4 regions of the Pseudarthrobacter oxydans genome follow, and region 4 is predicted to be linked to each of the others. Evidence: predicted binding sites of a transcription regulator. Region 4 holds the regulator's gene; each other region holds the start of a gene.

Region 1 (7,330 bases), 2.1 Mb from region 4:
TCGGGGCGGATCCTCCTCGCGGGCGACGCGGCGCACGTGCATGCCCCGGACGGCGGGCAGGGCCTGAACATCGGGGTGCAGGACGCGGTGAACCTGGGCTGGAAGCTGGGGCAGGTGGTCCATGGAACAGCCCCGGACGGGCTCCTGGATACCTACCATGCCGAGCGCCACCCGGTGGCTGCCCGCGTGCTGCGCAACACCATGGCGCAGAGTGCACTGCGCCGCCCGGACCCGCGGATCGAGGCGGCAGGGGAAGTTGTTGCCGAGCTCCTGGGCATGGAGGAACCGCGCCGGCGTTTCGCGGCAATGCAGTCCGGCCTGGACGTTCACTACGACGTCGGCAAGGGACACCCGCTGCTCGGGCGGCGGATGCCCGACGTCGAGCTCGCCGCCCGGGAAGGACCCCGCACGGTCTATTCGCTGCTGCATGACGCCCGGCCCGTGCTCCTGAACTTCGGGGTGCCGGGCGCCTTCGACAATCTTCCGCGGCCGCCACGGGTGAAGCTGGTGGATGCCGAGTACGGCGGGGCATGGGAGCTGCCCGCGCTCGGGGACGTTCCGGCGCCTGCCGCAGTCCTCGTCCGGCCGGACGGGCATGTGGCCTGGGTGGGTGGCGGAAGCGACGCCGGCCTCAGGGAGGCGCTGGCCAGATGGTTCGGACCCGCCATGCCGCCGGCTTCGGTGCCAAGCCTTTGACCCCCCTTTTCGTTACGTCATGCTTCGGGCCGTGACCCCGTATTGCCCAGGGAGTCAGTGCGTTTCACCCCCGATTGAACAGCACGCTTACGGGTGGTTGGTTTGAACCACCGGCCTCGAAAGGAAAGAACAATGACGGAACACTTTGACCTCACGCCGCAGCGCCTGCGCCACGTCCTGGGCCATTTCGCCTCCGGACTGACCGTCATCACCGCCGCCACGGACAACGGCCCCGTTGGCTTCACCTGCCAGTCGTTTTCGTCGCTCTCCCTGGACCCCGCCCTGGTCACCTTCAGCCCTGCACGAAGCTCCAGCACCTGGCCGCGGCTGCGCGACGCGGGCCGGTTCACCGTGAACATCCTGCCCGCGGAACACCAGCACCTGGCAGCCCGGTTTGCCCGCTCCGGCACCGACAAATACGCCGGCGTCAACTACTCTGCGTCACCCCTGGGCAATCCCGTACTGGACCAGGCGCTCGCCTGGGTGGACTGCGAACTGCATGAGGAGTACGACGGCGGCGACCACACCATTGTGGTGGGTGCTGTCCGCGCACTGGGGGCGCGGGAGGGCGCCGAGCCGCTCCTCTTCTTCAAGGGCGGCTACTTTGAAGGAGTGGAACCCCGTGCCAATCGGCAGGAGAAGGTGGCATGACGGGGCCAGGTCCCGGCAGCCCCTTGACCGCGTTTTCTTCAGCGCGGGTTTTCGAGTGAGATGGCTTCCAGGTGCTCGGGAATGCGGGCTTTCCATCCCAGTTGGCGTTTGATGCGGGCCCGGAGGGCGTCGGAGGCGTCCGGCTCTCCATGCGTGACGTAGGTCATCGACGGGGCCTGAGGGGCGGTCCTCATCCATTGGATCAGTTCGCTGGAGTCGGCGTGGGCGGATAGTCCTTCCATCTGGATGACTTCTGCTTCGATCCTGACGTCCTGTCCGTAGATCCGGAGGCATTTTTCGCCTGCGGCGAGTGATGCGCCCCGTGTTCCACCGGCCTGGTATCCGCTGAGGATAATGGCGTTGCGCCGGTCCGGCCCGTAGGCCGTGAGGTGGTGCAGGATCCTGCCGCCGGTGAGCATGCCGCTGGCGGAGATGATGATCATGGGTCCGCCGCGCAGGTTGAGCAGTTTTGACTCGTCGGGGCTGCGGACGGGGGTGGCCACTTTGTACATGGCTTCGAATTCGTCCTGCTTGAGCCTGTGTTCTTCGCGATGGCGCTGATACATGCCGGATGCGTCGATTGCCATTGGGCTGTTGAGGTAGACGGGGATGGAGGGGATCGCATGTTTGGCGAGAAGCCGCGACAGGTGCAGCAGGACCGTTTCGGCCCGGCCGACGGCGAACGCGGCGATCATGATGACGCCGTTTCGCTTGGCCACCCGGGTGATGATGTCGCCGAGTTCAGTTTCCGGGTTGCCCTGCGGGTGTGTCCGGTTGCCGTAGGTGGATTCGGTGACCAGTACATTGACGCGCCCCGGCGCTCTCGGCGCGTACATCAGGGGGTCATCGGCCCGCCCCAGGTCTCCAGTGAAGTGGATAGTCCGGCCGGCAAGTTGGAGGTGCACCTGGGCCGCGCCGAGGATGTGGCCGGCAGGAAGGAACGTTGCTTCAATGCCCCCGGGCAGGGGGAACGGAGAGTCGAAGTCCCGGGTTTTGAAACTGTCGAGCGATCGGACGGCGTCCTGGGCTGTGTAGAGGGGCACGGGAGGGTGATGGGTTGATGATGCCCTGTGGTCTGCGTAGCGGGCTTCCTCTTCCTGGAGGTATCCGCTGTCGGGAAGCAGCAGCTTGCACAGTTCGGCCGTGCCCGGTGTGGCATAGACGGGGCCGTGGAATCCGTCGCGCACCAGTGCAGGGATGTATCCGCTGTGATCCAGATGGGCATGGGTGAGGACAACGGCATCGATGTTCGCGGGACTGACCTGGAAAGGTACGCGGTTACGGTCGCGAAGGTGTTTATAGCCCTGGAACAGGCCGCACTCTACAAGGACCCGGTGGCCTTGCGACCGGATCAGGTATCTGGAACCTGTCACTGTGTCGGCTGCGCCGAGAAACCGCAGCGTCGGGGGATGCTGTTCTCTCATAGCAGCTCCTTCGGACACCTCACTCAGCTCAGAGGCTTCCTGGTGTCAGCCGTGGGAATCCTGGGAAGCGGCTGGCCGACGACCCCGCAAAGCTCGGCGGTGATTTTGCGGGGCACAACGGTGGTGCCGGTGTGGTTGTGGGGCGCTGCCAGGTTACCCGCGGGTGATGGGGAGCTTCTTCGGCTCCGCGGGCAGGCCCTGCTCGGGCAGCGGGGCACGGACTTCCAGGACCCCGTTGACGTAGGTGGCCTTGATGTCTTCTTCCTTAACCCCTTCAGGGAGCGGGATGTTCCGGCTGAAGGACCCGTAGCGGAACTCCGACCGGTAGCGTCCTTTGTCCTTGTGCTCTTCTTTTTCCTGGCGCTCGGCGCGAATCCGCAGGAACCCGTCGTCCATGGTCACTTCGACGTCTTTGTCCGGATCGACGCCGGGCATCTCAGCACGCACCACAAGCGTTTTACCGTCGACGAACTCTTCGACCCGGATGGGGGCGGGGCCTGTTGCCGAGTCGAACATGCGCTCTACGGAGTCCAGCAGCTCGGCCGGGGATCGCAATACGGTGTTGAAGGGGGAGGTCCACCGGGTCGATGCAAAAGGGGACCATTTGAGCAGATCAGACATGACGGGTTCTCCAGATTCCATGCAGGCAAAGGGCCGCGTGAGGGGCCGGTGTCAATCCAGTTAACACCTGCGGATGTGGTCCAGATAGGGACAAAAGACCCTCCTCCCGGGAGCCTTCGCACACGGTCTGCGTTCATGCCCGGAGCCCGGAAAATAGCGGTTTTCGCCCTTCATCCCTAACCTTCACTGACCTAAGGACTTAAGCCTCTGAAAGCCAGGCAACCGTAGCTTGAAGCTGGAAGCATAACCAGCGTGGCGCTGCACCACTCCCCGCTGGCGGCCGCACTCGAGCACCAAAGATTCCACCCCTTCAAACAAGGAAGAAAGCCATGTCGGCATCATCAGCACATCCGGGAATCGGCGCACGCCACCACCGCACGCCCCTCGAAATCACAGCCCTGGGCGCTGGAGCAGTTTTCGCTCTGGTGGGCGTCCTCGGTTTCATCCCCGGGGTCACCACGAACTATGCGGAAATGACTTTTGCCGGCACTGGGTCCGGCGCGATGCTCCTCGGCATTTTCCAGGTGTCCATCCTGCACAACATTGTTCACCTGCTCTTCGGAGCCGCCGGCCTGCTCATGGGCAGGTCCGCACTCCAGTCGAAGTACTACCTCATCGGTGCGGGCGCCCTCTATCTGGTGATCTGGCTCTACGGGCTGCTGATTGACCAGGCGTCGTCTGCCAACTTCATCCCAGTGAACACGGCAGATAACTGGCTCCACGTCGTTCTGGGAGTCGTCATGCTCGCCGTGGGGATCTTGCTTGGCCGCGGTACCGGCCAAGCGAAAGCGCGCTGATCCGCCCGGCTGCTGATCCGCCCGTCTGTCCTGCGGATCCCGATGCACCCGGGAAGCAGCCGGCTTGCCAGGGAAACAGTCCAATGACGTGCGAGGGATGATGTTGTGAACCGCGGGACCGGGGACCGGCACCATCCCCACGGGCTGGAACTGGACGAGATCCGGGCCCTGGCCCGGCCGCTGCTAACGGCGTCCCGACACCTGGACGGCCTGGTGGATTTATGTGCCCGGGCACGCTTCGTCTGCCTGGGCGAGGCTTCACACGGCACGCAGGAGTATTACCAGTGGCGGGCAGCCCTCAGCCGTCGTCTCATCGAGGAACACCAATTCAGCTGGATTGGGGTGGAGGGCGACTGGCCGGACTGTTGGCGCATCAACCGCTGGGTCCGCGGCCAAACCGACCAGAACCTCGATGCCCGGCAACTATTGGCCGGCTTCGAGCGGTGGCCCACCTGGATGTGGGCCAACCAGGAAGTGGCAGAGTTCCTCACCTGGCTGCGCGAATGGAATCTGGCCCGACCGGAAGAACAGCGCACCGGCTTCTACGGACTGGATGTCTATTCCCTCTGGGATTCCCTGAGGGAAATCTTCGGCTGGCTCAACGCCAACGCACCCGAGGCCATGCCGGCAGCAATGAAGGCCTGGCAGTGCTTTGTACCGTTCCGGGAAAACCCCCAGCGGTATGCCTCGGACACCCGCCTGGTACCACGATCCTGCGAGGCGGACGTGGTGATGCTTCTGGCCGAGGTGCACCGGCAGACCTTCGGCCGGGTGGAGGACGATGCTGTAGCTTTTGACGCAGTGCAGAACGCCGTCGTGGCGGCAAACGCCGAACGCTACTACCGGACCATGATCCGCGGTGACCGGCAATCCTGGAACATCCGGGACCACCACATGAGCGACACCATAGACCGGCTGGCACGCCACCACGGCCCCGGCTCCAAGGGACTGGTCTGGGCGCACAACACGCATATAGGCGACGCCAGGGCAACGGACATGGCGCTGGACGGCATGGTCAACATCGGCCAACTCATGCGCCTGCGCCATCACGGATCAGTAGTCCTTGTCGGCTTCGCGTCCTATGGGGGATCCGTCACTGCCGCGCCGGCCTGGGGTCTCCCGGAAGAGGTCATGAACGTCCCGGCAGCCGTACCCGGAAGCCACGAAGACCTCCTCCACGCGGCCCTCGAAAGCCCGTCCACTCTCGTGTTCGGACCGGACCGGGCGGGCCACTGGCTCTCCTCCTGGCGCGGCCACCGCGCCATCGGGGTTGTCTACAACCCCGACCGCGAGAAAGGCAACTACGTCCCCACGACCATGGGCCACCGCTACGACGCATTGCTGTGGTTCCCGCAAACAACAGCGCTGCGGCCGCTCCACCATGAACACCTGCCCAGCGAACCTGAGCTCGAAACCGAACCGACAGGCTTCTAAGCGATGCCTCGAGACAGAAGCGCAACCCTGATTGCGGTAGGGCCCGGCGAGGCGATCGAAAGGAAAGACAAGTGACCAGCACCGGTTCGTTCTTGATTATTGTTGGTTTTGACGGTTCCGGGCATTCCCGGGCAGCACTGGACTGGGCCATGGATGAGGCCCGCCAGCGCCACGGCCAGCTCCGCCTCGTCACAGCCTGGAACAAGGCTCCGTTGGCGTGGTATCCGGCTGTCCTGGAAACGGCGGCAGGCGAAATTGCCGCCGAAGAGTCTCCAGAGCAAGCCGCGCGGACGCTTCAGGGTGAGGCGCTGAAGACCGCTGCAGACGGAGGCGTGACCGCCGCAGGACACCTCGTCAATACCAATTCACCCGCTTCGGCAATACTCGACGCCGCCAAGGACGCGGACCTTATCGTCGTCGGTTCCCGGGGTCATGGCGGTTTTCCCGGGTTGCACCTGGGCTCGGTTTCGACGCAGGTCGTCAATCACGCACAATGTCCTGTTCTGGTGGTCCACTCCAGGGCGTGACCTCCCCGGAGCTTCCCTTCACTGGTCCCAATGGACATGCCCCTTCCAGCCGGCACAAAGATGCAGTTCCCGCGGGATGCGATGCGGACCGTGCCCTGTTGTAGGGCGCAGTCCGGGCGTAGACTTAAATCGCCTGCAGGTAACCATCAGATGACGCCGGGTCGTTCAGGACATGAGAATGTCCGGGCCTTCTCTTAGCGAGATCGCGAAGGTACCTGCAGGTTCTGCGCTTAAGGACTTGCGCGGCGCTTGCAAGCAGAATCCCTGCGTTCGAGCGATGCGCAGGTGCCGTCGGGAACGCCCCAAATCCACTGGAATTGCCCTTGCGGTACCGAAAAGTAGGCGAGAAACTAGTTATACGTTCTTCGAAAGAAGGACGGGAACGAACAACCAGGGAACCTTGGAACACGCCGTGGATCTGATCCATGGTGGTCTGCCGGTGACGAGGCAGGAAGCGCCGGGATTCCCGCAAGTTCGGGAGATGATGTTCGTCATAACGGAATCAAAACAGTCGAAGCCCCTTCAGCCTAGCTGATGGGGCTTCCCCTTAGTCGGCGCCAGGCCACGCCCCCTGCTCAGAGCAGCCGTTCCCTGCCGTTTCCCCAAACCCCGTAGCGCAGTCGTGGTCATCAGCGCCGGCTGGCCATCCTCAAGGCAACGAAGCCGGCAGAGCCTGGCGGCTCAGGAGGAATCGGCGGCCCGGAAGCTGGCTCCGCCGTCGGTGGAAACGACGAGCCTTTCGGCGGTCGCGGCCCAGATCCGTGGCTTGCCTTCAGCGCCGGTTACAGCTGTCATTGCCTGGACCTGACCCTCGATTTGGCCGGTGCGGGTCCAGGTTCTTCCGGCGTCGGCGGAGTAATGCACGGTCCCGCCGGGTTCGACGCCGATGACCTCCGTGGCGCCGGCGAAGGCGACGAACTGGACAATGGGGGCTGTGGCGTTTAGTTCCCAGGTTTTCCCGCCGTCGGTGGAGCGCTGGAGCCCTTCGCGGGTGGTGGCCAGAACGGTGTCGCTCTCCGGGGTGCCTGCCAGGACGGCCGGAACGAAGCCCGCCCTTGCCGGGGTCCAGGTTTTTCCGTCCGGGCTGGTTTGAAGCGTCCCGTCGTAGGCGACGACGCCGGACGCGGTGGCGGCGAGGGCGTGAAAATCAGATTCGCCCTGTCGGGAGAGCTGTTCCCAT
Region 2 (7,330 bases), 790 kb from region 4:
CGCAACCTCGGTGACGTCGCCCGCCACCGAAACCCACTGTGCCTCACAGCCGGCCGGAACGGACTCGTGCGGCATGCCCGGGCCCATCTTGACCCCGACGGCCAGGCCGGACGCGGCCAGGCCCTCAACGAAGGACAAGGGCGGCGAAAAGGCTTCAGGGTCCCAGATCCGCTTGGTGCCCGACGTCGAAGTGACCCGGCGCGCGGGATCCAGCCAGACGCCGTCGACCCCGTCCAGCGGCACCGCCGTGGCGTCTGCGTGGACCACGGTGGCGTTGGGGAACGGAATGAGGTTCACCGTGGCGCAGGCCGCCGTCGTCTCGTCCATCTCCACAGCGGTGACGTTGATGTCCATGGAAGCCAGCGCCAGCGAATCCGCGGCCAGGCCGCAGCCCAGGTCCGCCACGTGGCGGACTCCGGCCTCGGCGAACCTCTGGGCATGGCGGGCGGCGACGTTCAGCCGGGTTGCCTGTTCCAGCCCTGCCTGGGTGAACAGCATGCTGCGGGCGAACTCACCGAACTTCGCCGCGGCCTTGGTGCGGAGCCGGGACTGGGTCAGGACGGCGGAAACCAGTTCGGGGGAGTGGCCGGCCTTGCGGAGGGCCGAGTTCAGCTCGAAGGACTTCTCTTCCTGGTAGGGGCCCAGGGACGCCAGGAGCTCCCAGCCTTCAGGGGTGAGCAGCGGTGCAATCTGGTCCTGGGGAGCGTGAGCCATGGGTTCCAGCCTAGTGGAGGAGCGGGCCGCCGCTATGCCGATAGTGTTGAAGCCATGAACCAGAGTGCAGGTCCGCAGCAGCCCCGTCAGCACCAACCCGGGGACGGCGGCCCGGCGAGGTTCGCCCGGCCGGCACTGATCGCAGGTTCCGTGGTGGCGGTGGTGTGCCTGGCGCTCCTGGTGATCATCTTCTTCCTGGACACCTTCAACGCCACCGTCTATTCGGTGGGCGGCAACGACATCAAGGACGACACCCAGGAGGCCCGCGACATCCGGGGGCTGTACGACGGAGCCCGGGCCGGCAGCGTCGTCTTCCTTGCCGCGTCGCTGTTGACCGCCCTGGTCTCTGCCTTCCTCCTCTACCGGGGGCGGAACTCCGCAGGCGGGGCCGACGGCGGAGAGGACGTCGACTTCGACGACCTGGGCCGCTGAGGTGGCCTGCCGCCCGCGCTGGTGAGCAGGACCCCGGAAATGACCAGGACGCCGCCCAGGACCTGCGGGACCGTGATGGGCTGGCCCAGGGCCACCGTGATGATCGCGGTGAAGACGGCAATGAGGTTCAGGTAGTTGCCCGCATTGGCAGCGGTGGTGCGCTTGAGTGCAAGGTTCCAGAGCAGGTAGGAACCCAAGGAGGGGAACAGGGCAATGTAGGCCAGCGACCAGCCCTCCGAGGCGGTGGCCGGCAGCCCTGCCCCGGTGGCCACCGCAAAGGGAACCAGGACAATCGCCGCCATGGCCACCTGCACCGCGGTGGACGTAATCGCCGGGACGGAGAGCCTGCGGGCGATGATCGTATAGAAGCCCCAGACGGTGATGGCGGCCACGATCAGCAATTCGCCGGCATCGATCGAGAAAGTCAGCAGCCGCTGCAGGTTGCCTCCGGTGAGGACCAGCAGGACGCCTGCCAGGCCCAGGGCAACGCCCACCCAGCTCAGGGGACCCGGCCTGTCCCGAAGCAGGATGGCGGCCAGGACCATGATCAGGGCCGGGTTCGCAGCCGTTACCAGGGAGGCGTTCAGGGCTGAGGTGTGCCCCAGCGCACTGTAGAGCAGCAGGGTATAGGCGCTCATCCCAAGGCAGCTCAGGAGCAGGAGCATCGGCCAGCGGCGCAGGACAGCGCGCCAGTCCGGCCGGTCCACCGCCTGTGCCAGGGCCAGCAGCGGCACGGCAGCCAGGGCCCAGCGCCAGAAGGTCAGCTGGAGCGGCTGCATGGTTTCCATGGCGGCCTGGCCTACAACGAAGTTACCCGCCCAGAAGAGGGTGGCAAGGGTCAGGTACAGGGCTGCTCGCACCGGTCAAATGTACATGGATTGGTGTCCGCCCATGACGAAACGCTGGCACTCGCCTTGACCGAGTGCTAAGCCTTACATAGAGTCATCATTAGCACTCTCCCTAGGAGGGTGCTAACACATGAAGAGCTGCCAGCCTGGCTGCTGCCGGCACCGCGACGACGGTTTGCCAGCCAGGGCGGAAAGCTTTCCAGTCCACGAATTTGCTGACGAAGAAGGAGAGGTCCGAGTGTCGGTCTCTATTAAGCCTCTTGAGGATCGTATTGTTGTCCGCCCGCTCGAAGCCGAGCAGACCACGGCTTCCGGCCTGGTCATCCCGGACTCCGCACAGGAGAAGCCGCAGGAAGGCGAAGTTGTTGCAGTAGGCCCCGGCCGCTTTGAGGACGGCAACCGCGTTCCTGTCGACGTAGCCGTTGGCGACGTCGTTATCTACTCCAAGTACGGCGGAACCGAAGTCAAGACCGGCGGCACCGAGTACCTCGTGCTGTCCGCCCGCGACGTCCTGGCGATCGTCGTAAAGTAACTCTCCGGATCCCCGTGCCGCTGGTCATGCATTCTGCTGGTCGGCTGCGCGGGGTTCTGTCTTGAAAGGACAAAACCATGGCAAAGCAGCTTGCGTTTAACGACGCTGCCCGCCGGTCTCTTGAAGCCGGCATCGATAAGCTCGCCAACACCGTCAAGGTGACGCTCGGCCCCCGCGGCCGCAACGTCGTCCTGGACAAGAAGTGGGGCGCTCCCACCATCACGAACGACGGCGTCACCATCGCCCGCGAAGTGGAACTGGACGACCCCTACGAGAACCTTGGCGCGCAGCTGGCCAAGGAAGTCGCAACCAAGACCAACGATGTTGCCGGTGACGGCACCACCACGGCAACCGTCCTGGCGCAGGCCCTGGTCAAGGAAGGCCTGCGCAACGTGGCTGCAGGCGCAGCTCCCGGCCAGATCAAGCGGGGCATCGAGGTTGCCGTTGAGGCCGTCGCCGCCCGCCTGCTGGAGAACGCCCGCCCCGTTGAAGGCACCCAGGTGGCCAACGTTGCAGCCATCTCCGCCCAGAGCGACGAGATCGGCGAGCTCCTCGCCGAGGCATTCGGCAAGGTGGGCAAGGATGGTGTGATCACCATCGAGGAGTCCTCCACCACGCAGACCGAACTGGTCCTGACCGAGGGCATGCAGTTCGACAAGGGCTACCTGTCCCCGTACTTCGTCACGGACGCGGAACGCCAGGAAGCAGTCCTCGAGGACGCCCTCATCCTGATCAACCAGGGCAAGATCTCCAGCATCCAGGAATTCCTGCCGCTGCTGGAAAAGGCGCTGCAGGCTTCCAAGCCGCTGTTCATCATTGCCGAAGACGTTGAGGGCGAGGCACTGTCCACGCTGATCGTCAACCGCATCCGCGGCACCCTGAACGTCGTCGCCGTCAAGGCTCCCGGCTTCGGTGACCGCCGCAAGGCCATGCTGCAGGACATCGCCACCCTCACCGGTGCGCAGGTTGTGTCCCCGGAACTGGGCCTCAGCCTGGACACCGTCGGCCTTGAGGTGCTGGGCACCGCCCGCCGCATCACCGTCACCAAGGACAACACCACCATCGTTGACGGCGCAGGCTCGGCCGAAGACGTGGCAGCGCGCGTGGCCCAGCTCCGCGCCGAGCTGACCCGCACCGATTCCGACTGGGACCGTGAAAAGCTCCAGGAACGCCTGGCCAAGCTGGCCGGCGGCATCGGTGTCATCAAGGTTGGCGCAGCCACCGAGGTTGAGCTCAAGGAGAAGAAGCACCGCATCGAGGATGCTGTTTCCTCCACCCGAGCTGCCCTGGAAGAGGGCATCGTGGCCGGCGGTGGCTCGGCCCTGATCCACGCCTTGAAGGCACTGGATGAGGACCCGGCCGTCAAGGCACTCGAAGGCGACGCCGCCGCTGCCGTGGGCATTGTCCGCCGCGCGCTGGTCCAGCCGCTGCGCTGGATTGCCCAGAACGCCGGTTTCGACGGCTACGTCATCACCGCCAAGGTTGCCGAGCTCGAAACCAACAACGGCTTCAACGCCAAGTCGGGCGAGTACGAGGACCTGATCGCTGCCGGTGTCATCGACCCCGTCAAGGTCACCCGCGCGGCCCTCCGCAACGCGGCTTCCATCGCTGCCCTGGTTCTCACCACCGAGACCCTGGTTGTCGAGAAGCCTGCCGAGGAAGACGAGCACGCGGGACACAGCCACTAGCAAGTAGCTGCGCACGGGCAACCGTGTAACGCAAAAAACCGGTCCAGCCTCCGCTGGGCCGGTTTTTTGTTGCCCCGGGGCCGTCCGTTCAGGGCATCCGCTCTACGCTCCCGGCATGTCCTGCGTTTCCACGTCGCCGGTGCGCTCGTAGGCCAGCGACACCGCCCCCTTCGGGAAACTGCGTGCCGGCTCCGCGAGGCGGAAGGACGCAGGGATGGTCCCGGCGTCGAACAGGCGCTTGCCCTGCCCGAGGGTTATCGGATAGAGCCAGAGGTGGAGGCGGTCCAGTACGTTTGCCGCGAGCAGCGAACGGATGAGGACGCCGCTGCCGAACATGTGCACCTGGTCGTATTCCTCCCGCAGCCGGCCCGCGGCCGTGGCATCCGGCAGGACTTTTGTGCCCGCCCAGCCCGGAGAGGTGAGGGTGCCGGAGACAACGTACTTCGGCACCCGGTTGAGCGTGCCCCCGATATCACCGGACTGGCGGGGCCAGTACGAAGCGAAAATGTCGTAGGTTTTCCGGCCGAGAAGCAGGGCGTCGATCTGGCTGATCTCAGCCTCGATGGCCGCTTCAGCCTCGTCGTCGGACACGGGCGCCTGCCAGCCGCCGAAGGCGAAGCCGCCCGCAGTGTCCTCCTCGCGGCCGCCGGGCGCCTGGTAGACGCCGTCGAGGGTGATGAACAGGTTGGCGATAATGATCCCCACCAGCCCATTTTGGGACGGAGTTCCGGCCCTGTCCAGCATCCGCCGCCCGCGGCACAACAGCCGTGGCAGACTGGGGCAATGCTGCTCGACGAGCTCGTGAGTACTTCGGATGCCGTCGCGTCCACCCGGTCCCGGCTGGCGAAAGTGGACGCACTGGCCCACCTGCTGCGCCGCCTCGAGCCCGCGGAGATCGCGACGGCGGTGGGCCTGCTGGCTGCCAGGCCGCGCCAGGGCCGGGTAGGGATTGGCTGGCGCGGCATGTCAGCGGCCATGGGGGAGCCGGCCGCCGAGCCCAGGCTTACTGTCGCAGACCTCGATGCGGCGTTGGACCGGCTGCTCGCAACAGCAGGCGCGGGATCGGCAGCAGAACGTGCTGCGACCCTCAGGACGCTCACAGCGGCAGCTACTGAACGCGAGCAGGCATTCATCGCCGGCGTGCTGCTGGGAGAACTGCGGACCGGTGCGCTCGAAGGCGTCCTGGCGGATGCGGTTGCCCGTGCCTCCGGCCGGCCGGTCGAGGCCGTGCGCCGGGCGGCCATGCTCTCCGGCGACCTGGGCGACACCGCCGTCCTGGCGCTCACGGGAACGCCTGCCGAGCTTGACGACGTCGGACTCGTCGTGGGACGCCCCGTTCAGCCCATGCTCGCCTCAACCGCGGCCAGCGTCGGCGCGGCGCTGGAGGTCACCGGGGAGGCGTCCGTGGAATACAAGCTCGACGGCGCACGCATCCAGGTGCACCGCACCGGCGACGACGTGCGCATCTACACACGCACCTTGGCGGAAGTGACCCACAGGCTGCCTGAGGTGGTGGAGGTGGTGCGAGGACTTGGGGTGCGGGACGTGATCCTCGACGGCGAGACCCTCGCCCTGGACGAGGACGGCGGCCCCCGGCCGTTCCAGGAAACCATGTCCCGGTTCGGGGCGGACGCTGCACGCGAGACCCTGCTGCATCCGTGGTTCTTCGACGTGCTGCACCTTGACGGGCGGGACCTGCTGGATGAACCCTTGTCCACCCGCATCGGCGTGCTTGAAAGCATCGTGCCCGGGCACAGGATCCCCGGGGAGATCACGGCGGACGCGGCTGTTGCCGAAAGGGTGTCGCGCGATGCACTCGCCGCCGGCCATGAGGGCGTGGTGGTGAAGGCCGTGGGGTCCCCTTACGCGGCCGGCCGCCGGGGCTCCAACTGGATCAAGGTGAAGCCGGTGCTCACTTACGACCTGGTGGTGCTCGCCTGCGAATGGGGCTCGGGCCGGCGCACCGGGCTGCTGTCCAACCTGCACCTTGGCGCCTTGGACCCCACGGGTGAGTTTGGTGATCCCGGCGGCTTCGTCATGGTGGGCAAGACCTTCAAAGGCCTCACTGATGAGCGGCTGCGCTGGCAGACCGGGCGGTTCCAGGAACTCGAGGTGCGGCGCACGGCGGGCACCGTCTGGGTAGAGCCGGTCACGGTGGTCGAGATTGCCATCGACGGTGTACAGCAGTCGTCCCGCTATCCAGGCGGTATCGCGCTGAGGTTCGCGCGCGTAAAACGCTACCGGGACGACAAGCCGGCCGCGGAAGCGGACACCATCCAGACCCTGCGGGGGCTGCTGCGGCCGTAGCCGGACCCGCCTCTTCCAGCCGCTTGTGCCCGGTGTGTACCGGGCGTAGCGTGACGCTTAGGTCCCGGGCGTCCGGCGTCCGGCGTCCGGGGCGGCGAGGCCGGCGGGGCGGGCAGGTGCCCAAGGAGGTCCGAGTGTCAACTGAAACGGCCATTGACGAGGGCAGGTCAGCCTTCCGGGAGAATCGCTGGACCGATTCCCTCAGGAGCTTCACGGACGCGAACCAGCGTGGCGGGCTTCCCGCCGCCGACCTTGAACGGCTGGCCACCGCCGAGATCCTGACCGGAAACACAACAACGGGCCTGGACACACTCACCCGGGCCCACGAAGAGTACCTGGAAATCGGCGATGTGGCAGGGGCCGCCCGGTGCGCCGGCTGGCTCGGGATCCAGTTCATGAACCTCGGCGAGGCGGCGCAGGCCGGGGGATGGTTCGCCCGCGGCCAGCGGCTCCTCGATGAGCTGACCGAGCCCAACGTCGTGGAGGGCTTCCTGCTGGTCCCCGCAGCCCTGGGCAAACTTTATGGCGGGGAGCCCGCAGCCGCACTCCAGCTCTTCTCCCAGGCTGCCGAGGTCGGCCGGAGGTTCCAGGATAAGGACCTGTCCGCGCTGGGCCTCCTTGGCACCGGCCAGGCCACCCTTATGCTGGGCCGGGCGGACGAGGCGATGACCTTGTTCGATGAGGCCATGGTCGCTGTGACAACAGGTGAGCTGTCCCCGATCCCTTCCGGCATCATCTACTGCGCGGTCATCGGCAATTGCCATCTGGCCTTCGACCTGAAGAGGGCGCTGGAGTGGACAGCGGCCCTC
Region 3 (7,330 bases), 1.5 Mb from region 4:
AAGGACGCGCCGCCCGTTCCTCCGGTGGGCGCGGGCAGCGTACAGAACGTCATCAAGCGGTACACCGATGAGGTTCTCTACGACCGCCTGACTCCCCAGGCAGCGGCAGAGGCCTTCAAGAGGGAAGTCGAGGGAATGCTGTCCAGCGCCCGGAAGTAAAAGCCAGGCACTCTCCAGGAACACAAATGCGGCCCCCTCAAGAGAGGGGGCCGCATTCGTTTCCAGCGGGACAAAGCCCGGCAGGAGGGCTTAGAAGCCGCCCATGCCGCCCATGTCGTCGCCGCCGCCCATGGGGGCCGGGTTCTTCTCCGGCTTGTCGGCAACAACAGCTTCGGTAGTGAGGAACAGGCCGGCAATGGAAGCCGCGTTCTGCAGGGCAGAGCGGGTTACCTTGACGGGGTCGTTCACGCCGGCAGCCAGCAGGTCGACGTACTCACCGGTTGCGGCGTTCAGGCCGTGTCCTGCGGGCAGGCCGCGAACCTTGTCAACCACAACGCCCGGCTCCAGGCCGGCGTTGAAGGCGATCTGCTTCAGCGGAGCATCGATGGCAACGCGGACAATGTTGGCACCGGTGGCCTCGTCGCCGGACAGCTGCAGGTTGGCGAATGCCTTGGCACCGGCCTGGATGAGGGCCACGCCGCCACCGGCAACGATGCCTTCTTCAACAGCGGCCTTGGCGTTGCGCACTGCGTCTTCGATGCGGTGCTTGCGCTCCTTGAGCTCAACCTCGGTTGCGGCACCGGCCTTGATCACTGCAACGCCGCCGGCCAGCTTGGCCAGGCGTTCCTGCAGCTTCTCGCGGTCGTAGTCCGAATCGGAGTTCTCGATCTCGGCGCGGATCTGGGACACGCGGCCGGCGATCTGGTCGGCGTCGCCGGCACCTTCAACGATGGTGGTCTCGTCCTTGGTGACCACAACCTTGCGTGCCTTGCCCAGGAGTTCCAGGCCGGCGTTTTCCAGCTTGAGTCCGACTTCCTCGGAGATGACCTGGCCGCCGGTGAGGACGGCAATGTCGGCGAGCTGTGCCTTGCGGCGGTCACCGAAGCCCGGAGCCTTGACGGCAACGGACTTGAAGGTGCCGCGGATCTTGTTGACGATCAGGGTGGCCAGGGCCTCGCCCTCGATGTCCTCGGCGATGATCAGCAGCGGCTTGTTGGACTGCATGACCTTTTCGAGGACAGCAACCAGTTCCTTGACGTTGGAGATCTTGGAGTTGACGATCAGGATGTACGGGTCTTCGAGGACCGTTTCCTGGCGCTCCGCGTCGGTGACGAAGTAGGCGGAGATGTAGCCCTTGTCGAAGCGCATGCCTTCGGTGAGCTCGAGTTCCAGGCCGAAGGTGTTGGATTCCTCGACCGTGATGACGCCTTCCTTGCCCACCTTGTCCAGGGCTTCGGCGATCAGCGCACCGATTTCCTCGTCCCCTGCGGAGATGGATGCCGTAGCGGCAATCTCTTCCTTGGTTTCGATTTCCTTGGCGGAAGCCAGGAGCTCGCGGGTGACGGCTTCGACAGCCTTTTCGATGCCGCGCTTGAGGGACAGCGGGTCGGCACCGGCGGCAACGTTGCGCAGGCCTTCCTTGACCAGGGCCTGGGCCAGAACGGTGGCGGTGGTGGTTCCGTCGCCGGCGACGTCGTCAGTCTTCTTGGCAACTTCCTTGACCAGCTCGGCGCCGATCTTCTCGTAGGGATCGTCCAGCTCGATCTCCTTGGCGATGGAAACACCATCGTTGGTGATCGTGGGGGCGCCCCACTTCTTTTCGAGGACGACGTTGCGTCCACGCGGGCCGAGGGTGACCTTAACGGCGTCGGCGAGGATGTTCAGGCCCCGCTCAAGGCCGCGGCGTGCCTCTTCATCAAATGCAATGATCTTGGCCATAACGGCAGTAGTCCTTTCGGGACAGTCGTTAAGAATGAACCTTCGCTGCAGTGCCCGCGACGGACGACCCTTTGCCGGCGGCCTCTGTATGCCCCCGGGTGCGGGCCTCACTCCAGTGAGGTGTTTCTTCGCTCCTCGCCCGGTGCCGCGCGCCGCCGGCCGGAACCAGCTTTGCTTTAGCAGTCGGTACGTCAGAGTGCTAACTCAATAATTAGCACTCCCCACGGGAGAGTGCAAGCGAATGACGCGCGGAAAGCGCCCTGGCAGGCATCTCTACGCCGAGGGCGATCAGCCGGCGCGGCCTGCAGTTTCACGGCCGGTGGGCGTTGGATTGTTGTCTGCCCCGTAGGTGAACACCGTAAACGTCGCCGAGGTGATGTCACCGTTGGCGTCGAAGGCAACCGGGCCGGATTCGCCGTCGTAATTAATGCCGGTACCGGAGGCCTTCGCCGCCAGGCACTCCTTGTAGCTGGGGCAGGGCGTGCCGGGCACCGTTGCAGTCCCGCCATCCTTGCCGGCGGCAGTCCCGCCTGACACGGCGATGAGGTTCGCTGCAATTGAGCGGCCCGAGTCGTCCTCTGCTTTGGCTGCCGCGAGGGCTGCGAGGGTCACGGCGTCGTACGTTTCCGCGGCGAAGGACACGTCCTTCAGGCCGGGATCGATGCCCAGGAGCCTTTCCTGGAAGGCGGCGGATGGCAGCTCGCCGGGAACAACGGCGCGGGCACCCTCCAGGGCTTTGGTACCCAGCTTGGACGCATACCGGCCGAACGCGCCGTCGCTGAGGATGATCTTCGAGCCGGCCAGGGCGGCGTTGTTGAGTTCAGCCAGGGCGCCCTGCGCGCCGTCGCGGGCCACCAGGATGACGGCGTCGGGTTCCGCCCCGCGGGCGGCGGCAGCGGCGCTTCCCGCTTCACCCGGCTTGAACCCGGCTGTGGCAACCACTTCCAGTCCGGCCTGTTCTGCGGAATCGGCGACGGCGGCGGAGACGTCGCTGCCGTAGGCGCCTTCCTGGAACATCAGGGAGATGGTGGCGGCGCCCGCGTCCTTGGCGAGCTTGGCCAGCACGGGTCCCTGCGCGACGTCGGCGGCCGCCGTCCGGAAGTAGTATCCGCCGCTGGGGATGGTGCTGAGCCCGGCCGCGGTGTTGGCCGGCGAGATCAGCGGCGTCCTGGCCCGGGAGAGGATGTCCACGACGGCCTTGGCGTGGCTGGAGTCGGTGGGGCCGATCACCACGTCCGCCTTGGCCTGGACCAAAGCCTGGGCCTGCGACGCTGCATCCTGGCCGGCTTCAAAGGGCAGCAGCTCCACGGGCCGGCCTTTGTGCCCACCGGCAGCGTTGATCTCTTTGACTGCGAGCTTGGCGGCGGCCGCCTGGGGCGCGTTCAGGAAGCTGCCCTCCCCCGCATTGTCCAGGATGAGGCCTACCCGCAGCGTCCCGTCACCGGAGGCTTCCGTTGTTTCCAGGCGTGCGTTTCCGGTTACCCCGGAACAGGCGGTCAGGGCCAGCGTGCAGCAGAGGGCCGCGGCAAACGCAGGACGGAGGGTCCCGGCGGGGACAATCAGATGCTTCACTCGGCCGGCCGGACGCTTTCCGCCTGTGGGCCCTTCTCGCCTTCGCCGACTTCAAGTTCCACGCGCTGTCCCTCGTCCAGTGCCCGGTAACCTTCGCCTTCGATAGCAGACCAGTGGACAAAGACGTCGTCGCTGGAGCCGTCAACGGTGATGAAGCCGTAGCCCTTTTCCGCGTTGAACCACTTGACGGTTCCTCGTGCCATGGTGACCACTCTTTCCGTAAGGTCCGGGATGCTGCGGGGGTGCCCCGGCGCCGGGCCGTAGCCCGGGATTTACTCTAGCCAATGCGGGTCGGTGCCGCAGGCCCCCGGCGGTGCCGTCGGCAAACGTTATTCAGGCGTAACGCCGGGCCCCGGACCGGGTGTGGCCCAAGGCAGCGCGGCTGATGGAAGAACCCGGCTTACCGGTACCCCGGGCCCAGCACAACCACCAGGGGAACCTGGAAGTCGGTGCTGCTCACCACGGTGGGGACGCCCAGGAGTTCCGCGAGGGCTTCCGCGTTGGCCCGTTGGGCTGGGCCGGAGTAGAAAATGATGGAGCCCTGCTGCGGCGCTCCCGCCCAGTTCCCTACCTGTCCCAGGGGCCAGCCGTCCGCCTGCACGGTTCCGCCTACTCGGCTTGCCAGCCCGGCGGTCCCGGCGGCGTTGTAGACCGCCACAGGCTGGGTTTTGTCTACGGACGCAGCCTGCGCCGTGGGGCGGCTACTGGACCCTGTCCCGGCAGCGGGGACCGTTTCGGATCCGGCGGTTTCAGGCGCGGCGGAGGGCTCAGCGGGGGGAGTGACGGACGCGTCCGGCGCGGCGGAGGGCGTCGACCCCGTTCCGGCCAGCGGTGTTGCTTCGAGGCTCGACGAGGCCTGGCTTGCCGGACCGGCAAACCCCAGCTTGGGCAGGATCAGGAAGGAAACCAGCCCGATGGCCAGGGCAACGCATCCCACCGCCAGGACGGGCCACAGCCGGACCCGTGACGGAGCAGAGGCTGTGCGATGGACACCTTGTCGCGACGCGGTCTCCGGGACCTTGTCGAATTCATCGCGGGCGTATTTGGTCATGGGAAAGAGACATCCTTGTGTGTTGCTGCTGAGGAACCAGCGTGAGCGTCTTATGCGTCGGACCCCAGGCGCCGTGCAGTGCGTGCACGGTGACGCGACGTACGTAGTCTACGCAATCTCTTGACCAGCATGGGGTCATGCGCGAGCGCATCCTCGGTATCGATCAGGGCGTTGAGGAGCTGGTAGTAGTGTGTCGCGGAGAGATCGAAGAGTTCCCTGATGGCCTGTTCCTTGGCACCGGCGTACTTCCACCACTGCCGTTCAAGGGCGAGCATCTGCTGGTCACGCTCGCTCAGGGGGGAATCCCGCAGCGTGAAATCCGGCAGGAGGGCGTTCCGCTGTTCCTGCTCCGGCAGGTGCTCCCGAGCTGGTTCCGCCACGGCGCACTCTCCCTTGCTGGTTACGTAAAATGTCTGACCCCCATGCTACGGACGAATAACACTGTTGTCATTTGTGCCGGGCGGCCTGCCGGACCGGGGCCGGCGGCCGCCCTGCGAGAATGGGACGGTGTTTGAATCAGATGCCCTTTTCGAACTGGCGCAGGATCCGGCGCGCGGGCAGGGTTTCGCCGAACTGGCGCAGCTGCCGCTGAAGGAGCTGATGGCGCCTGACTGGGCAGACGCCTTGGCGGGCGTGGAAAGCGGACTCCGCGGCGTGCTCGCTTTCCTTGCCGACGAAGAGGCGGCCGGGCACACGGTGCTGCCGGCGCCGTCGAACGTCCTGCGGGCTTTCCGCCAGCCCCTCGCGGAGGTGAAAGTCCTGATGGTGGGGCAGGATCCGTACCCCACGCCGGGGCATGCCGTCGGCCTGGCCTTCTCCGTTGATCCGCACGTCCGGCCCATCCCGCGGAGCCTGGCGAACATCTACCGGGAGCTGGAGGCGGATCTGGGAATTCCCGCGAGGGTCCACGGCGACCTTTCCGCCTGGACCGGGCAGGGTGTGCTGCTGCTGAACCGCGTGATGACTGTAAGGGCCGGAGCCGCAGGGTCGCACCGCAGGAAAGGTTGGGAGGAGATTACGACGGCGGCCGTCCAGGCCGTGGCCGGGCGGCGGGCTCCGGACGGGTCACGCCTGCCGCTGGTTGCCGTGCTGTGGGGAAAGGACGCGGAGAGCGTGCGTCCGCTGTTGCCGGGGGTTCCGGCCGTGTCCAGCGCGCATCCCAGCCCCCTGTCCGCGTCCCGCGGCTTCTTCGGTTCGCGGCCGTTCAGCCGCGTCAACGAGCTGCTGCGGGAGCAGGGTGCCCCGGGCGTAACCTGGGAGCTTCCGCCGGTAGCCTAGCTTAGGCTTGCCTTATGAGCATTGTTCCCGCCGCCACCAGCGCCACCAAGAAGAGCCGCCCGCAGGTCAACCTCGCAGTTCTGCGCCGGGAACAGCTCTCGCCCCACATGGTGCGGATTGTTGCCGGCGGGGACGGTTTTGCGGACTTCGTCAACAACGGCTTCGTTGACCGGTACGTAAAAATTGTCTTCCCGCAACCGGGCGTCGCCTACCCCTCCCCGCTGGATCTGTGGAGCATCCGCGAGAGCATGCCGCGGGAACAATGGCCTTTCACGCGCACGTACACGCTCCGCTGGGTGGATCCCCTGGCCAGGGAGCTCGCCATCGATTTTGTGGTCCACGGCGACGAAGGGCTGGCAGGACCGTGGGCGGCGAAGGCCCGGCCGGGCGACATTCTGACCTTCACCGGTCCGGGAGGGGCGTACAATCCTGCCCCGGACGCTGACTGGTACCTGTTCGCCGGGGACGAGGCGGCGTTGCCCGCCATTGCGGCGTGCATAGAGTCGTTGCCGGCTGAAGCCGCCGGCCTCGCCTTCCTTGAGGTCGATTCCGACGCCGACATGCAGCAGATTGCCGCCCCCGCAGGAGTGAAGCTCCACTGGCTGTTCCGTCGAGGCGTCCCTGCGGGCGAAAGCGGCCTGCTGGTGCAGGCGGTGGCAGGGGCGGACTGGCCCGCTGGCCGGGTGGACGTTTTTGCCCACGGCGAGCGCGGCTATATGAAGGCGCTGCGTGATGTGCTCTTTGTACAGCGCGGCCTTGAACGCAAGCAGGTGTCCCTGTCCGGTTACTGGGCGAAAGGCCGTGTTGAGGACGATTTCCAGGCGGAGAAGAAATTGCCCGTAGGGCAGATCTGAACAGGAAGATCCAGCCAGGCAGATCCTGGCAGCCGGTCAGCGGCGGCGGGCGCGGCGCCGCTCGTTGCTGGCAAGGCTGCGGGTCAGCGGCCGCGCCAGCGTGTCGCCAAGGACGATCCCGCCGGCCGTTCCCAGGACAATGGCTCCGGCGTTGAGCATCCCGCCGGCACCCAGCAGGATCTCGGCTTCCTCGATGGTGAGCACGTACATGGACCGGAAGATGGTGAGGCCCGGAAGCAGGATCAGCGCTGCGGGCACGGCCACCACCAGCTGGGGGGCGCCCATCCTCAGGGCAACGACGCGGGCCAGCAGGCCGATGGCCACTGCGGCCAGGGCGGGAGAGAACCGGTCCCCGATGCCCAGCAGTCCGCCGCCCAGCAGCACGAAGTAGCCGGCCACCCCCACCGCCGCGGTGGGGAGCAGGAGCTGCCAGCTGGTTTGTTCCGTGACCCCGATGGCCATCACCGCCACGGCAACAAGGATGACCAGCACCCACAGGTCGTAGGCCGGCGGAAAGGTCTGCGTCACGTCAATGCGCTGCATGCCGGTCAGCTCCCCGACCACGAAGGCGACGGCGATGCCTGCCACGATGGCTCCAAAGGTGAGCAGTGTGGACAGGAACCGTCCCGCGGCCGTAACAGGGAAGCCGTTGATGGCGTCCTGCACTGAGGAGACGAGGCGTCCCGTGGGCAGGAGC
Region 4 (7,330 bases):
GGGGTGCCTGGCCGAGCCCAATCCTGCACCTACCGGCCTCCTGAACTCCGGGCCTGCCGCCACCGGCACCGCACCATCCACCAGCGCCCCCCTTGAAACCACGCAGTCCTCCAACAAGGCGCCGGTGTACTGGATTGGCCGCACCGGCAGCAGCGTGTTCCTCTACCGGGAGTTCCGGGACGTGCCGGAGCAGGAAAACCCCGTGACGCGTGCCCTGCGGGCGATGATGAAGGATAAGCCGCTTGATCCGGACTTCTTCACCCCGTGGCAGAATCCCAGCAAGCTCGCCACCTCGATTTCCGGCAAGGACGTTATTACGGTGGACGTGTCCGAGGACGCGTTCAACAGCAACCTCGACGCTGACATGGCGGCCCGTGCCGTCCAGCAGCTTGTTTATACGGCCACGGCCGCTGCGGCCAGCTCCGGGCTCATTGACTCCGGGCAGCAGATCCGGGTGCGGATCCTTGTGGACGGGCACACGGACTACGTTGCTTTCGACCATATCCAGCTGGGTGACCTCATGACGAGGGGCGCGGGCATGGTGGCGCCCGTCTGGATCATCGATCCGCAGGAAAATGTGGAAATTGCCGACGGAAGCGTGAAGATCACCGGCCGCAGCACCCTGGCCGGCAGCAAGCTGCGCTGGCAGATCCAGCGGGCGGAGCAGGACGGCAACAAGGTACCGTTCCTCACCGGAGAAACAACGGCCTCCGCCCAGCCCGGACAGGGAGGGATCTTCACGCTTGCCCTCACGCTGCCTTCCGGCGACTACGAGTTGCGCGTGGCCCAGGCCGGCGCCGACGGGCAGCCGGACCAGAACGAGGACTCGCGGGCTTTCAAAGTCCGCTAGCCCGCACGCTGCAGCTTCGGCGGCCTGCTCAACCGGCAGGCTCGGCAGCATGCGCCGCCCAGCGGCCCAGGACGTCGCTGGCAAGCACGACGGCGGCGGGGCCGGCGGTGGATGAGCGCAGCACATGGTGCCCCAGCAGGGCCGTGACAGCACCCTTGCCGCAGAGCCGGGTTACTTCCCGGGGACTGATGCCGCCTTCCGGCCCAACGATCAGGAAGATTTCGCGGGGTTCCGTTGGGGTTCCGCCGCGCTGCCATGCTTCCAGCACTGTCCGCAAGGGCCTAACCGCGTCCTCGTGCAGGATGACGGCAAGCCCTGCGGCCTCCACGAGGCCGGCCAGCGCGGCGGTGTCGACGACGGGCCGCACCTCGGGAACCCAGGCGCGGCGCGCCTGCTTGGCGGCTGCCGTGACCACGGACTGCCATTTGGCGTGGGCCTTCGCGGCCCGGTCGCCTTTCCAGCGGACGATGGACCGTTCGGACTGCCAGGGTATGACGGCGTCGATCCCGAGTTCGGTTGCCGTCTCAATGGCAAGTTCGTCGCGGTCGCCCTTTGCCAGCGCCTGTACCAGCACCAGCCTTGTCCCCGGCTGCGGCTCAACGGCCAGGGAGGAGCATTCAACATCCAGCCCGGAGGGGGACGCCGCAAGCACCTTTCCGCTCATGCGCGTCCCGGCGCCGTCCACGATGTCAACGGGCTCGCCCGGGGCAAGCCGCTTCACCGTGACGGCGTGCCGCGCCTCGGGCCCCTCCAGGACAAAGACTTCCCCCGCCACCAGCTGGTCAAGGGAACCGGGAGGAGTGAAAAAGACCGGGTTGCTCACCGCTACAGGTTACCGAGCCGGTCCCGGAGCTTGGCGAACATGCCCCCGCTGGCCGCAAGCTTGCCCTCGGTGATCTGTTCACCGCGCATCTTGGCAAGCTGACGCAGGAGGTCCTCCTGCGCGGCGTCCAGCTTGGCGGGAGTCTCGACCTGGAGGTGCACTTTCAGGTCGCCGCGCCCGTACCCGCGAAGGTGGGTCACGCCAAGTCCGCGAAGGGTGATGATCTCGCCGGACTGGGTGCCCGGCTTGACGTCGATCTCCTGCGGTCCGTCGAACGTTTCCAGGCTCACCTCGGTGCCCAGGGCTGCAGCGGTCATGGGAAGGTGCAGGGTTGCGTGGAGGTCGTCGTTGTCCCGGACATAGGTGGCGTCGTTGTTCACGCGGATCTCGACGTAGAGGTCGCCGGCGGGACCGCCGGCGGGACCTGCTTCGCCCTGGCCGGAAAGCTGGATGCGGGTTCCGGTGGCTACGCCGGCGGGAACCTTGATGGTCAGCGAACGGCGGCTGCGGATGCGTCCCTGGCCGCTGCACTCATTGCAGGGGTCCTTGATGACGGTGCCGAAGCCCTCGCAGGTACCGCACGGGGCGGCGGTCATGACCTGTCCCAGGATGGAGCGCACGGCACGCTGGACCTGGCCGCTGCCGCCGCAGATGTCGCAGCGTTCCGGATGGGTTCCCGGCCGGCAGCACGAACCTTCGCAGGTGGGGCACGTGACGGCCGTGTCCACTTCCAGCTTCTTGTTGACGCCGAAGACAGCGTCGCGGAGTTCGATGCGGACACTGATGAGTGCGTCCTGGCCGCGCCTGACGCGGGAAGCCGGGCCCGTTGTTCCGCCGGCCCCGAAGAAGGTGTCGAAGATGTCCTGGAACGCGAATCCCTGGCCGGCGTAGCTGCCTCCGCCGAAGCCGTTGTCCGTGCCGTTCTCGTTGCCGGTGGTGTCGTAGACGCGGCGCTTCTGCGGGTCCGAAAGAACCTCGTAGGCGTGGGTCACGGCCTTGAAGCGGTCCGACGCGTCCTCACCCGGGTTGACGTCCGGGTGGAGCGTGCGCGCCAGCTTGCGGTAGGCCTTCTTGATCTCTTCTCCCGTGGCCTCCGGTGAGACTCCAAGGACGTCGTAGTGGCTGCTCAAAGTTCGTATCTCTTCCTTGTTGTACTGCCTGCAGTTGGACTGCGGGAAATGATCTGCATGCCCGGGAACGGGAAAACGTCAGGGTCCCAGGATCCGCGAAAGGTAGCGGGCAACGGCCCTGACTGCGGCCATGGTGGTGGGATAGTCCATCCGGGTTGGTCCCAGGACACCAATTTTCGCAATGTGGTCCGGACCGTACCCCGTGGCAACGACGGACGCCTCGGCAAGGCCGTCGTAGGGATTCTCGCGGCCGATGCTGACAGCCACCCCGCGGTGGTCCTGCGCCATTTCGCTCAGCAGGCGGAGCATGACCACCTGTTCCTCGAGTGCTTCCAGGACCGGTCCGATGCTGAGCGGAAAGTCCACGTTGGAACGCGCAAGGTTGGCGGTGCCCGCCATGACCATGCGGTCTTCCCTGCTGCTCTGGGCCAGGCCTTCGAGGCCGACGGCGAGGGCATGGGCGGCCTGCCTTTGCCCCGGGCCGGCTGTGGCCACCACTGCCGGCAGGGACTGGGCGAGCTGGTTCAGCGGAGTGCCGGCAAGGGAGCCAAGGAACCGTGCCCGCAGGGTGGCGAGGGCGTCGTCCCCCAGGTCCTGGCCGACGTCGATAACGCGCTGTTCCACTTTGCCGCTGTTGGCGATCAGCACCACCAGCACCTTGCGCGGCGCGAGGAGGACGAACTCGATATGGCGGACCAGTGCCCGGCTCAGGTGCGGATACTGGACCACGGCAACCTGGTTGGTCAGCTGCGACAGCAGGCGGACCGTGCGGTCAAGGACGTCGTCGAGGTCGTCAGATCCTTCCAGCAGCGACTGGATGGCCCTGCGCTCGGCCTGGGACAGCGGTTTGACCGCCGAGATCTGGTCCACGAACAGCCGGTAACCCTTGTCAGTGGGGATACGTCCGGCGCTGGTGTGCGGAGCGGTGATCAGGCCCTCTTCCTCCAGGGCGGCCATATCGTTCCTGATCGTTGCGCTGGACACACCGAGATGGTGCCGCTCCACCAGGGCCTTGGACCCGACGGGTTCCCGGGAGTGGACGTAGTCCTCCACGATTGCACGCAGCACTTCAAGTTTGCGTGGCTCGCTCACACTCCACCTCCATCCAGGGTTCGGGGCGGCCGCGCCGCCCGCGCTGTGCCACCTCAAGGGTTAGCACTCGACATGCCTCAGTGCTAACAGTCTATTATGACTCCCGCCGTTGCTAGCATTGGTACCGCTCCGGGCGAAATCCGGACCTGTGACCGAACGCTAGGCGGAGTGAAACCATGCAGTACCAGAACTGGGGCCCACGCGACTTGTCCGCTCCCGCAAAGACTGAACTGCCCGAGGTTCCCGTTGAACGGGGAATGGTCCTTGAGGACGTCCAGTCCGGCTGGGTGGGCGCCGTGACCCGGGTGGAAAAGTCCGGCGGCATGCACGTGGTTGCCCTGGAGGACCGGCGCGGTAAATCCCGGTCCTTCCGGCTTGGTTTCGGATTCCTCCTCGAAGGCCGGGCCATCAAGCTCCTGCCCCCGGCCCCGCGGCAGGCCGCCGGCGCCGTCGCCGGCCGGACCGCCTCCGGGTCCGTCCGCGTCGCCGGCCAGCGGGCACAGGTGGCCAAGGCCAGCCGGATCTGGGTGGAGGGAAAGCACGACGCCGAACTGGTGGAAAAGGTCTGGGGAGACGACCTGCGCGTGGAGGGCATCGTCGTCGAACCACTGCACGGCATTGATGACCTGGCGGGGGCCGTCGCAGCGTTCAGGCCCGGACCGGGCAGGCGCCTCGGCGTCCTGGTGGACCACCTGGTGCCGGATTCCAAGGAATCCCGCATTGCGGACGCCGTCATGGCCTCGCCGGGAGCTGCAGGGAACGTCCTGATTGTGGGTCACCCTTACGTGGACGTGTGGCAGGCCATCCGGCCCGCGGTCCTGGGCATTGAGCAGTGGCCGGTAGTGCCGCGCGGGCAGGATTGGAAGACCGGCATCCTCGCAGCGTTCGGCTGGCCCCATGCCACAAAGGAGGACATCGGGCTTGGCTGGCAGAAACTGCTCGGCGCCGTCCGAACGTACGCCGACCTGGAAGCCTCGCTGCTGGGGAGGGTCGAAGAAGTCATCGACTTCCTCACCGTGCCCTGAAGGACGGTTCTGCCCCGGCCCGCGCATCCCGGGCAGGTATGGGGCCGGTACCAAGTATTCTTGGTACTGCGGATCCTGCAACATTGCAGGCCGCCGCACCCAATAAGCTTTCTTAGCCGGCACCATTGCACTTCAGAAGGAACAGACTGTGGCAGAAAACGCACGTGATCACAGGGACAGCCCGGGCGGCCAGGGCCGTTCGGAGTACCACGGCGTTCCCGCGAATGCGCTGCCCCTGACAGCCAGCGAAGACCGGCAATGGGCCACCATGGCGCACTTCGGGGGCATCCTGGGCTGCGTTCCGTCGCTGCTGATCTACCTGATCTTCCGGGACCGCGGGCCCTTCACGGCACAGGAATCCAAGGAAGCCCTGAATTTCAGCCTGCCGCCCACCATTGCTGCCCTGCTGGCGAACATCCTGGTGGTCTTCGTCCCCGTGATCGGCAACATCTTTGCCGTCATCGCCACCCTCATCTGGATTGCGCTCACCTGCTTCTCGGTGGCGGCCGGCATCCATGTCAACCGTGGCCAGCCGCACCGTTACCAGTACAACCTGCGCTGGATCAAGTAGCGGCTGCACGGGTCCACGCCGGCGGGGTTCCCTGGCGGGCGCGGGCCCGCGTTGCTTTGTGCCGTTCAGTCCGGCAGGACCCGGCGGACCACCGCGTCTGCCAGCAGCCTGCCCTTGAGGGTCAGGACCAGCCTGCCCCTGAACGCGGCAGCAGGATCCACGAGGCCGTCCGCGATCAGCCCCGCAACCTCATGGCGTCCTTCTTGGCCCAGCGACGATACTTCGAGACCGGACTGGAGACGGGCCTCGAGCATCACACGTTCGACGTTCCGGGTCTCCTGGTCCAGGGTTTCCCTGCCGGCCGCCGGTGACACTCCCTGTGCGAGGCGTCCGGCGTAGGCCGTGGGGTGTTTGACGTTCCACCACCGCACGCCGCCCACATGCGAATGGGCGCCGGGGCCGATCCCCCACCAGTCGTCGCCCCGCCAGTAGGCGAGGTTGTGGCGGCAGGCCTGCTCCGGCGTGCGGGCCCAGTTGCTGACCTCGTACCAGCCCAGGCCGGCTTTGGTGATGAGGTCGTCGGCGAGTTCGTACTTGTCGGCGTGGTCGTCGTCGTCGATTCCTGGAACCTCGCCCCGGCGGATCTGGGCAGCGAGCTTGGTTCCCTCTTCGATGATCAGCGCATAGGCGCTGATGTGGTCCGGCTGGTAGGACAGTGCCGTCTCCAGGGAGTAGCGCCAGTCGTCCAGGGACTCCCCCGGCGTGCCGTAGATGAGGTCCAGGCTCACAGCCAGTCCCGCGTCCCGGGCCCATTGCACAACCTGCGGGACTCGGCTGGGCGTGTGGGTCCGGTCAAGCACTTTGAGGACATGCGGCACAGCAGACTGCATCCCGAAGGAGACGCGGGTGAAGCCGGCTTCCTTCAGGATGGCAAGGGATTCAGGCGTGACGGAGTCCGGGTTCGCCTCCGTGGTGACTTCGGCGCCGGCCTCGATTCCCCACTGTCCGATGGCGCGGCGCAGGATCAGGGCGAGGTCCTCGGCGGGAAGCAGGGTGGGTGTGCCGCCGCCGAAAAACACCGTGCTGAGCGGGCGCGCAGGAAGCCCTGATTCCGCCAGGACCCTGGCTGCCAGGGACACTTCGGAGGCGGCCGTGACGGCATAGGCGTCCTGCGAGGCCCCGCCGCCGAGCTCTGTGGCGGTATAGGTGTTGAAGTCGCAGTAGCCGCAGCGGACGGCACAGAACGGAATGTGGACGTAAAGCCCGAACGCCCGGCCCGCCGCACCGTCAGCCGCCTGGGGAGGCAGGAGACCGTCCGACGGCGCCGGGTCGCCGAGGGGAAGAGTGCTAGGCATTGCAGGGGCCTCCGGTGGCGCCGGCCGCTGTAACCACTACTTCTTGGCCTTGTCCTTGGACTCGTCCGTGGTGAGCGCAGCAATGAAGGCTTCCTGGGGGACCTCAACGCGGCCCACCATCTTCATGCGCTTCTTGCCTTCCTTCTGCTTCTCCAGCAGTTTGCGCTTACGGGAGATGTCGCCGCCGTAGCACTTGGCCAGGACGTCCTTGCGGATGGCGCGGATGCTTTCCCGGGCGATGATCCTGGAGCCGATGGCCGCCTGGATGGGCACCTCGAACTGCTGGCGGGGAATGAGTTCGCGCAGCTTGGTGGTCATCATGACGCCGTAGGCGTAGGCCTTGTCGCGGTGCGTGATGGCGGAGAAGGCATCCACCTGTTCGCCCTGGAGCATGATGTCGACCTTGACGAGGTCCGCCACCTGGTCGCCGTCGGCCTTCCAGTCGAGCGAGCCGTAGCCGCGGGTCTTGGACTTGAGGATGTCGAAGAAATCGAACACGATCTCGGCGAGCGGCAGGCGGTAGCGGATTTCCACCCGGTCCTCC

The links. The regulator HrcA, encoded in region 4, represses chaperone genes, less so after heat shock. The targets are predictions, from matches to a motif close to TTNGCACTCGNNNNNNNCGAGTGCNAA.
Region 1: SMD14_RS00730 (Hsp20/alpha crystallin family protein) is a predicted target of HrcA. The motif match lies at 3,508-3,534, and genes of this name have one in related genera.
Region 2: groES (co-chaperone GroES) is a predicted target of HrcA. The motif match lies at 2,049-2,075, and genes of this name have one in related genera.
Region 3: groL (chaperonin GroEL) is a predicted target of HrcA. The motif match lies at 2,055-2,081, and genes of this name have one in related genera.

What each region holds. Positions count from the first base shown of each region.
Region 1 covers NZ_CP139438.1:170,283-177,612, forward strand. The annotation lists gene SMD14_RS00715 (FAD-dependent monooxygenase) at 1-696, shown strand, start outside; gene SMD14_RS00720 (flavin reductase family protein) at 829-1,347, shown strand; gene SMD14_RS00725 (MBL fold metallo-hydrolase) at 1,386-2,771, opposite strand; gene SMD14_RS00730 (Hsp20/alpha crystallin family protein) at 2,925-3,392, opposite strand; gene SMD14_RS00735 (DUF4383 domain-containing protein) at 3,722-4,189, shown strand; gene SMD14_RS00740 (erythromycin esterase family protein) at 4,295-5,623, shown strand; gene SMD14_RS00745 (universal stress protein) at 5,695-6,150, shown strand; gene SMD14_RS00750 (F510_1955 family glycosylhydrolase) at 6,832-7,330, opposite strand, start outside.
Region 2 covers NZ_CP139438.1:3,102,591-3,109,920, reverse strand. The annotation lists gene SMD14_RS14090 (class I SAM-dependent methyltransferase) at 1-714, opposite strand, end outside; gene SMD14_RS14085 (hypothetical protein) at 769-1,146, shown strand; gene SMD14_RS14080 (DMT family transporter) at 1,074-2,006, opposite strand; gene groES (co-chaperone GroES) at 2,233-2,526, shown strand; gene groL (chaperonin GroEL) at 2,604-4,214, shown strand; gene SMD14_RS14065 (dihydrofolate reductase family protein) at 4,317-4,919, opposite strand; gene SMD14_RS14060 (ATP-dependent DNA ligase) at 4,998-6,521, shown strand; gene SMD14_RS14055 (response regulator transcription factor) at 6,656-7,330, shown strand, end outside.
Region 3 covers NZ_CP139438.1:860,335-867,664, reverse strand. The annotation lists gene SMD14_RS04020 (extracellular solute-binding protein) at 1-159, shown strand, start outside; gene groL (chaperonin GroEL) at 250-1,878, opposite strand; gene SMD14_RS04010 (ABC transporter substrate-binding protein) at 2,167-3,450, opposite strand; gene SMD14_RS04005 (cold-shock protein) at 3,447-3,653, opposite strand; gene SMD14_RS04000 (LytR C-terminal domain-containing protein) at 3,851-4,501, opposite strand; gene SMD14_RS03995 (DUF3263 domain-containing protein) at 4,552-4,881, opposite strand; gene SMD14_RS03990 (uracil-DNA glycosylase) at 5,009-5,779, shown strand; gene SMD14_RS03985 (siderophore-interacting protein) at 5,794-6,633, shown strand; gene SMD14_RS03980 (threonine/serine exporter family protein) at 6,670-7,330, opposite strand, start outside.
Region 4 covers NZ_CP139438.1:2,310,501-2,317,830, forward strand. The annotation lists gene SMD14_RS10460 (GerMN domain-containing protein) at 1-850, shown strand, start outside; gene SMD14_RS10465 (16S rRNA (uracil(1498)-N(3))-methyltransferase) at 879-1,673, opposite strand; gene dnaJ (molecular chaperone DnaJ) at 1,676-2,803, opposite strand; gene hrcA (heat-inducible transcriptional repressor HrcA) at 2,882-3,895, opposite strand; gene SMD14_RS10480 (DUF3097 domain-containing protein) at 4,072-4,920, shown strand; gene SMD14_RS10485 (DUF4870 domain-containing protein) at 5,069-5,491, shown strand; gene hemW (radical SAM family heme chaperone HemW) at 5,557-6,786, opposite strand; gene lepA (translation elongation factor 4) at 6,823-7,330, opposite strand, start outside.